DNA from 2 places in the Staphylococcus equorum genome. Region 2 is predicted to be linked to the other one. Evidence: riboswitches for the same ligand, from Rfam matches in the RefSeq annotation. Region 2 holds a riboswitch; the other holds the start of a gene.
The links. Region 2 has a riboswitch for lysine ahead of PYW44_RS07260 (aspartate kinase). Riboswitches for the same ligand answer to the same signal wherever they lie in the genome.
Positions count from the first base shown of each region.

Region 1 (3,890 bases), 270 kb from region 2:
TATACTCCTGTAATGGCCAACGTTGATTTATACAAAACATCAGGTCATTGGGACCATTATCAAGAAGACATGTTCCCAACAATGAAATTAGATGAACATGAAGAAATGGTCTTAAGACCAATGAACTGTCCGCACCATATGATGATTTATGCAAATAAACCACATTCATATCGTGAATTGCCTATTAGAATTGCTGAATTAGGTACTATGCATCGTTATGAAGCGAGTGGTGCGGTTTCTGGTTTACAACGTGTCCGCGGAATGACATTAAATGATGCGCATATTTTTGTACGTCCGGACCAAATTAAAGAAGAGTTCAAACGTGTTGTAAATTTAATTGTTGATGTATACAAAGATTTCAACTTTGAAAATTATAAGTTCCGTGTAAGTTATAGAGATCCTGAAGATAAAGAAAAATATTTCGATGACGATGACATGTGGAATAAAGCAGAAAGTATGTTGAAAGAAGCGGTAGACGAACTTGGTTTAGATTATGAAGAAGCAGTAGGCGAAGCAGCCTTCTATGGTCCGAAACTTGACGTACAAGTTCAAACTGCTATGGGCAAAGAAGAAACATTATCTACAGCCCAATTAGACTTCTTGTTACCAGAGAAATTTGATTTAACTTATATTGGTAATGATGGAGAACAACATAGACCAGTAGTCATTCACCGTGGTGTAGTATCTACTATGGAACGTTTCGTCGCATTCTTAACTGAAGAAACAAAAGGTGCATTCCCTGCATGGTTAGCACCAAAACAAGTAGAAATTATACCTGTTAACGTTGATTTACATTATGATTATGCTAGACACATTCAAGACGAGCTTAAATCTCAAGGTGTAAGAGTTGAAATTGATGATCGTAATGAAAAAATGGGTTATAAAATTAGAGAAGCACAAATGCAAAAAATACCTTACCAACTCGTTGTAGGGGACAAAGAAGTAGAAAACAATGAAGTAAATGTACGAAAATATGGTTCCCAAGATCAAGAAACGTTAGAAAAAGAAGAATTCATTTGGAATTTACTCGATGAGATTAGATTGAAAAAACAAAGATAGTCTTGAAACTCTTGAAGAAATCATGTATATTACAGAATAGTGAAGTTAGTTCACATTCATATTAAAATTAAATTTGAGTTAGAGGTTGCATTTTCAATGAGTAATTATTCAGAAGCCGAATGGGGCATATGTTGAATAATAGAAAGGTGAAGATGCCGAAACTTGTATTGTCCATTAACTATACAGGTTGGGCCAGTTATCGAAAGAAACTGGACTGTCACATATGTGATGTGCTACCTATATAAATGCTATTATTAAAATGGTTGCATATCTAATAGGTATGCAACCATTTTATTTTTAGTCAAATGGATTATCATAAATACGTTAACGGGAAAGAGCGAAAATTATAATTGTTGTGTAATTCCATATAGTTAATTACAATGAACTACTGCTCAAACTATAAATAGTATGAATCTTAATCATATAGTAAGTTAACCTCTATATTTAAGGAAGGGAAGCGTCTATGGCAAAACAAGTGAATCAAAATGATGGTGTTCAAAGGGGGCTGAAAGATCGCCATATATCCATGATTGCAATTGGAGGTTGTATTGGGACTGGTTTATTTATGACTTCTGGTGGTGCAATACATGATGCAGGTGGTTTAGGTGCGCTCTTAGCCTTCGCAATCATTGGAGCAATGGTATTCTTCCTCATGACTTCTCTAGGAGAAATGGCAACATATTTACCAGTGTCAGGATCATTTAGTACATATGCTACACGTTTTGTTGATCCATCTCTAGGATTCGCATTAGGTTGGAACTATTGGTTTAACTGGGTAATTACTGTTGCAGCCGATGTAACGATTGCTGCACAAGTAATACAGTATTGGACACCAATGTCAGGTATTCCAGCTTGGAGTTGGAGCTGTCTATTCTTAATTATTATATTTGGACTGAATGCATTGTCCGTTAGAGTATTTGGCGAAAGTGAATATTGGTTTGCTTTGATTAAAGTAGTTACTGTGATTATCTTTATTGCAATCGGTTTATTGACAATAGTTGGTATCATGGGTGGAGAGTTTGTTGGTTTTGACACGTTCACTCAAGGTAGTGGTCCTATTTTAGGTGATGGCTTTGGAGGAAGTATCTTAGCGATTTTAGGTGTGTTCTTGGTAGCAGGCTTTTCATTCCAAGGTACTGAACTTATTGGTATTACAGCAGGAGAGTCTGAAAATCCAGAGCGCGCGGTTCCTAAGGCAATTAAACAAGTGTTCTGGAGAATATTGATATTCTATATTCTTGCAATCTTTGTAATTGGTATGTTGATACCATACGATAGTCCATCACTTATGGGTGGCGGAGATGATATTTCAACTTCACCATTTACACTTGTATTCCAAAATGCAGGGCTAGCATTTGCAGCCTCATTCATGAATGCTGTTATACTGACTTCGGTATTATCAGCAGGTAACTCAGGTATGTATGCTTCAACACGTATGCTATATTCAATGAGTAAAGATAAGCTTGCATATCCTATATTTGGTAAAACAAATAGAAGTGGTGTACCGTATGTATCATTACTCGCTACAGCAGTAATCGTAGTAATTATCTTTGTATTACAACATTTAAGCGGTGACGCTTATGAATATATCGTTGCTGCAAGTGGTCTGACTGGTTTTATTGCATGGGTTGGTATTGCAGTCAGTCATTACAGATTTAGAAAAGCTTTTGATAAACAAAACTATGATAAATCAAAATTAAAATATAAAGCTAAATTATTCCCATTCGGGCCTATTTTTGCAGGTGTCTTGTGTGTACTTGTAATTATTGGACAAGATGTTGATTTCATCCAATCAGGAGATTTTGATCTCAATAGATTTGTTATCACATATATGGGTATTCCAGTATTCTTAGCATTCTTCATTTATCATAAACTACGTTATAAAACAAAAATAATACCATTAGAACAAGTGGATTTAAGACAAAATGTTAAAATGGACGATAAATAAATAGAAAAGTTGTTGACTTGCTAATGAATTGTTGCTAAGATAGGTAATGTTGAATACGAAACGAACCAAGTAGAAGCTCCCGCTTCTCACCTGTTGCGACACTAATAGTAGTTGGCAGGTCTATATACATACGACATTGTTGTGTGTAAAGAAGAGCGGGTATATTATATACTCGCTCTTTTTCTTGGGATAATTTCGTAAAAATCTTGGAGGTGTCAACCATAGCAAAAGATCAGACTCAAGTTAACGAAAAGATTCGTGCAAAAGAATTACGTTTAATCGGACATGACGGAGAACAGATCGGTATTAAATCTAAAGCAGAAGCTTTAGAAATGGCAGAGCGCGTAGAACTCGATGTAGTTATTATGTCGCCTAACGCTAAACCACCTGTTGCGAAAATCATGGATTATGGTAAGTACAAATTCGAACAACAGAAAAAAGAAAAAGAAATGAAGAAGAAACAAAAAGTTATTAACCTTAAAGAAATTCGTTTAAGTCCAACAATTGAGGAACATGATTTCCAAACTAAATTGAAGAACGGACGTAAATTCTTAGAAAAAGGCGACAAATGTAAAGTTTCAATTCGTTTCAGAGGGCGTGCTATTACGCATAAAGAAATTGGTCAACGCGTATTAGAAAAATTTGCAGAAGAATGTAAAGATATCGCTACAATTGGGCAAAGACCTAAAATGGATGGACGCCAAATGTTCATCATGCTTAACCCACTTAACGAAAAATAAAAAGATACTACAGGAGGAATTGAATCATGCCTAAAATGAAAACACACCGTGGAGCAGCAAAACGTGTTAAAAGAACTGGTTCAGGTAAATTAAAACGTTCTAGAGCTTTCACTTCACATATGTTTGCAAACAAAACAACTAAA
Region 1 is NZ_CP118982.1:1,209,858-1,213,747, forward strand. Features, by position in the region: gene thrS (threonine--tRNA ligase) at 1-1,059, shown strand, start outside; lysine riboswitch at 1,131-1,303, shown strand; gene PYW44_RS05875 (amino acid permease) at 1,523-3,007, shown strand; ribosomal protein L20 leader region at 3,069-3,197, shown strand; gene infC (translation initiation factor IF-3) at 3,220-3,747, shown strand; gene rpmI (50S ribosomal protein L35) at 3,774-3,890, shown strand, end outside.
Region 1: it holds a riboswitch for lysine, as region 2 does, so the genes downstream of both, PYW44_RS05875 (amino acid permease) here and PYW44_RS07260 (aspartate kinase) in region 2, are expected to answer to the same signal.

Region 2 (3,890 bases):
CTACAAAAATTTCATCTCTGTCAGTAGAATTAATCGCTAATGGATATACATTATTTTGTGGATCATCTTCAAGTACCACACGGTCATCATTTTCAAATAATTCTTGGATTGCACTCACTGTAGCTTCTTTTTCTAACGTTACACTCATGTGAACACTATGACTGTCTTGGACTGGCACACGTACACAAGTAGCTGTAACTTTTAATTCATCATCTTTTAAGATTTTACGTGTCTCGTCTATCATTTTTTGTTCTTCTTTTGTATACCCATCTTCAAGGAAAGTATCTATATGGGGTAACACATTATTATAAATAGGGTGTGGATATGCTTCAGGCGCTTTACCATTTGCTCCTTCTGCTAAATCTTGTTTACCTTTTACCCCAGAACCTGAAACCGCTTGGTATGTCGTATATGCAACACGTTTCAAGCCAAATTGTTCTTGTAATGGTTTAAGTGGTACGACTGATTGTATTGTTGAGCAATTTGGATTTGCAATAATTTTTCTATCTAATACAGGCTCGTTAACCTCTGGAACGATTAAGTCTACACCTTCAGTCATTCTCCATTGACTTGAATTATCAATGACAATTGCACCCGCTTGTTCAAAAATAGGGGAGAAGTGTTCACTTGTGCTACCGCCAGCACTCATTAATACATAATCAAATGATTCCTTAGCTGCGTCTTCCGTCAATTCTCTAACAGTGTAGTTTTTACCTTGAAATTCAATGTTTTCACCTGCTGAGCGAGCCGAAGAGAACAACACTAACTCATCAAATTCAACGCCTTTGCGATCTATTGTTTCTAACATTTTTCTTCCTACTAATCCTGTTGCGCCTGCCAATGCTAATTTTGTCATATACCATACACTCCATTTTTATTATTTTAATAAATATTAATTATAGTCCGAAAATTCAGATATCAAAAGCTTGATAAAGGGCTCGAACAGCTCGTTCGCCATTCTCAGCATCTATTACACATGAAATGCTTATTTCTGATGTTGTAGTTTGATAAAAAGAAATATCGTTTTCAATTAAAGTAATGAATGCTTTTGATGCTACACCAGAAATATCACGCATACCAGAGCCAATTAAAGAGATTTTAACGTATTCTTCATTAATCTTGAAGTCTAATGCATTAAATTGTTCTTTTAAAGTTTCTAATATAGTTGAAATCTGAAAAGCATCTGTATCTTTAATAGTAAAGGACATTTGTAATCCTTCCAAGTTAATAATCTGAGAAATCATATCAACATTTACTGAACCTTCTTCCAATTGAGTAAAAAGCTCAGTAAGTAATCTATTATCTGGTAAGGGATAACTAATTGTAACGTGCATCATATGTGTATCTAACGCCACACCTGTAACTGCTTTTTTTTCTAATAATTCTGCTTGTGACATAATCCATGTTCCTTTCACATTTGATAAAGTTCTTCCTAAATAAAGCGGAATATTATAGTTGTTTGCTAATTCGACGCTTCTTGTTTCTAACACACCTGCACCTAATGCGCTCATCTCCATCATTTCTTCATAAGAAACGTATTCAAGTCGTTTTGCTTCTTTATATAATCTTGGGTCAGTAGCATAGACACCATCGACATCGGTATAAATCTCACATGCCGTGTCGTTACTTGCTGCTAAGGCAACAGCAGTAGTATCTGAACCACCTCGACCTAACGTCGTCACTTCAAGCGATTCATTTATGCCTTGGAAACCAGCAACTACCAAAACATCATTTTCTGTAAATGCGATTTCGAATGTATCAGGATTAATTTCTGCTATTCGACTTTTTAAATGATGTCCAATTGTCTTAATACCCGCTTGATATCCGGTCATCGCTTTGGCGTTTACACCGATATCATTTAAAACCATAGATAAGTAAGAAACTGTCTGTTGTTCACCCGTAGTTAATAATAGTGCAAGTTCTTGATCTTTAGGGTTGGTAGTTAATGCAGAGACATTAGCCATAAGCTCATCTGTTGTCTTGCCCATGGCACTAACAACAACAATAAGCTGTTCACCTTGATCAACTCTTATTTTCAACATTTCCGCTATATTTTTTATTTTGGTAAAATCACTTACTGAAGAACCTCCAAATTTCAAAACACTTCTGTTCAATTCTATATCCTCCTCAATCAATAGGGGAGAATCACAGTATTAAAAAAAGAACAAGTTCGGGATGCGAACTTGTTCTATAATTTATATACAAGTGATGCACTCCATTATCTTACAATAATGACAGACTCTTAGCTCTTAACCATAAAGTCCAACGTGTTATAAGCTGCTATTATAACTATTTCGGCATCTCACCCTTTCAAAATTAGCTGCTAGCAGGCAGGTTCTTCTAATATTTACTAATGATTGATGCGCCTCATCAAAACCATATTTAATTTTTGTTTGTTTATGATTCATATTATACATATGCTTATATGTACTGTAAACCGCTTTTGTGAAGTTTTTTAAATTTACTGAAAAATACAACATTATATTTATACATTTTACGTTATAAGTGTAAATATAATTAAAATTGTTTAGTGACAATCATTTTCCGATATTTTCAATTTTAAAATTCTTCATATATTGCAGGGTCTTGACCTTTTAATCTACCATCTTTTTGAGATAAGTTGTTTATCTTTTCTACGTCTTCAACTTCTAAGTTAAAATCAAAAACATTTAGATTCTGAATTTGTCTCGTTATAGAAGTAGATTTTGGAATTGGTACTACACCTAATTGAACGTGCCATCTTAATATAATTTGAGGTATTGTTTTATTATATTTTTCGGCAATTACAGCGATATCTTTATCTTTTATTACTTCAGATGCACGACCTAATGGACTCCATGCTTCTGTAATAATTCCTTTTTTATTATGATACTCAATCATATCTTGTTGATTAAAATACGGATGTAATTCAATCTGATTCACTGTTGGTAAGACACCAGTTTCTTTTTCTAATTTTTCTATATGTTCTGGTAAGAAATTACAAACACCAATAGATTTAATTAGTCCCGCTTTTTGAGCATCAATCATCGCTTGCCAAGCTTCAACATATTTATTGTGTCTTGGATTTGGCCAATGAATTAAATATAAATCAATATAATCGACATTTAATCGATAAATAGATTCTTGTATAGCTGTTAATGCTGCATCATAGTCTTGATAACGACCTGGTAATTTCGAAGTGACAATGATTTGATCTCTTGAAACATGACTTCTTTCAATTGCTTTACCCACTGTACCTTCATTTTCATAGTTATAGGCTGTATCTAAGATTCTGTATCCTTGATTTAACGCATTAACGATTGCATGTACGCCTTGCGCACCATTTAATTTATATGTACCGAAACCGATTTGTGGTAAAAGTTGTCCATCAATCATATTTAAATTTTCCATTGAAATAACTCCTCCGTTCATTTGAATTAATTATGATTATATAATTCAAAAATTCATTTTGAAAGTAATTAGCCCAAACAATGGGGCGTTTCATCCTAAATAAGATGAACAAAGTGGGGGACATCCTTAACTTAAGGTCTTCGTTTAGTGCTTTATTAATTTGTAAGTAGTTAGCTCAAATCACTACAATTTTAAATAACAATAAAATGATTCAACCAACCAATTTCATAGATTTAACTCATATAAAGATAAAAGAACATGAAAAAGACACCCCTAATACCTTTATAGTATTGGGGTGCCTATATTTTAAGAGGGGAGTAAGACAGGAATCTAATTGTTCTAACAAGATTACGTCGTCTCAGCCTCCGCTTATTTATTGCGTTATATTTAAATCAATAACACATGGTTATTATTTTAATACACCAGTTTCTTCTAAATAGGCTCTATAAGTCGTTTCTTTAGAAAGACCACCAGTTGGATTTAAATCAATGACACGGTTT
Region 2 is NZ_CP118982.1:1,482,530-1,486,419, forward strand. Features, by position in the region: gene PYW44_RS07255 (aspartate-semialdehyde dehydrogenase) at 1-856, opposite strand, end outside; gene PYW44_RS07260 (aspartate kinase) at 912-2,114, opposite strand; lysine riboswitch at 2,201-2,379, opposite strand; gene PYW44_RS07265 (aldo/keto reductase) at 2,560-3,390, opposite strand; gene PYW44_RS07270 (ABC-F family ATP-binding cassette domain-containing protein) at 3,800-3,890, opposite strand, start outside.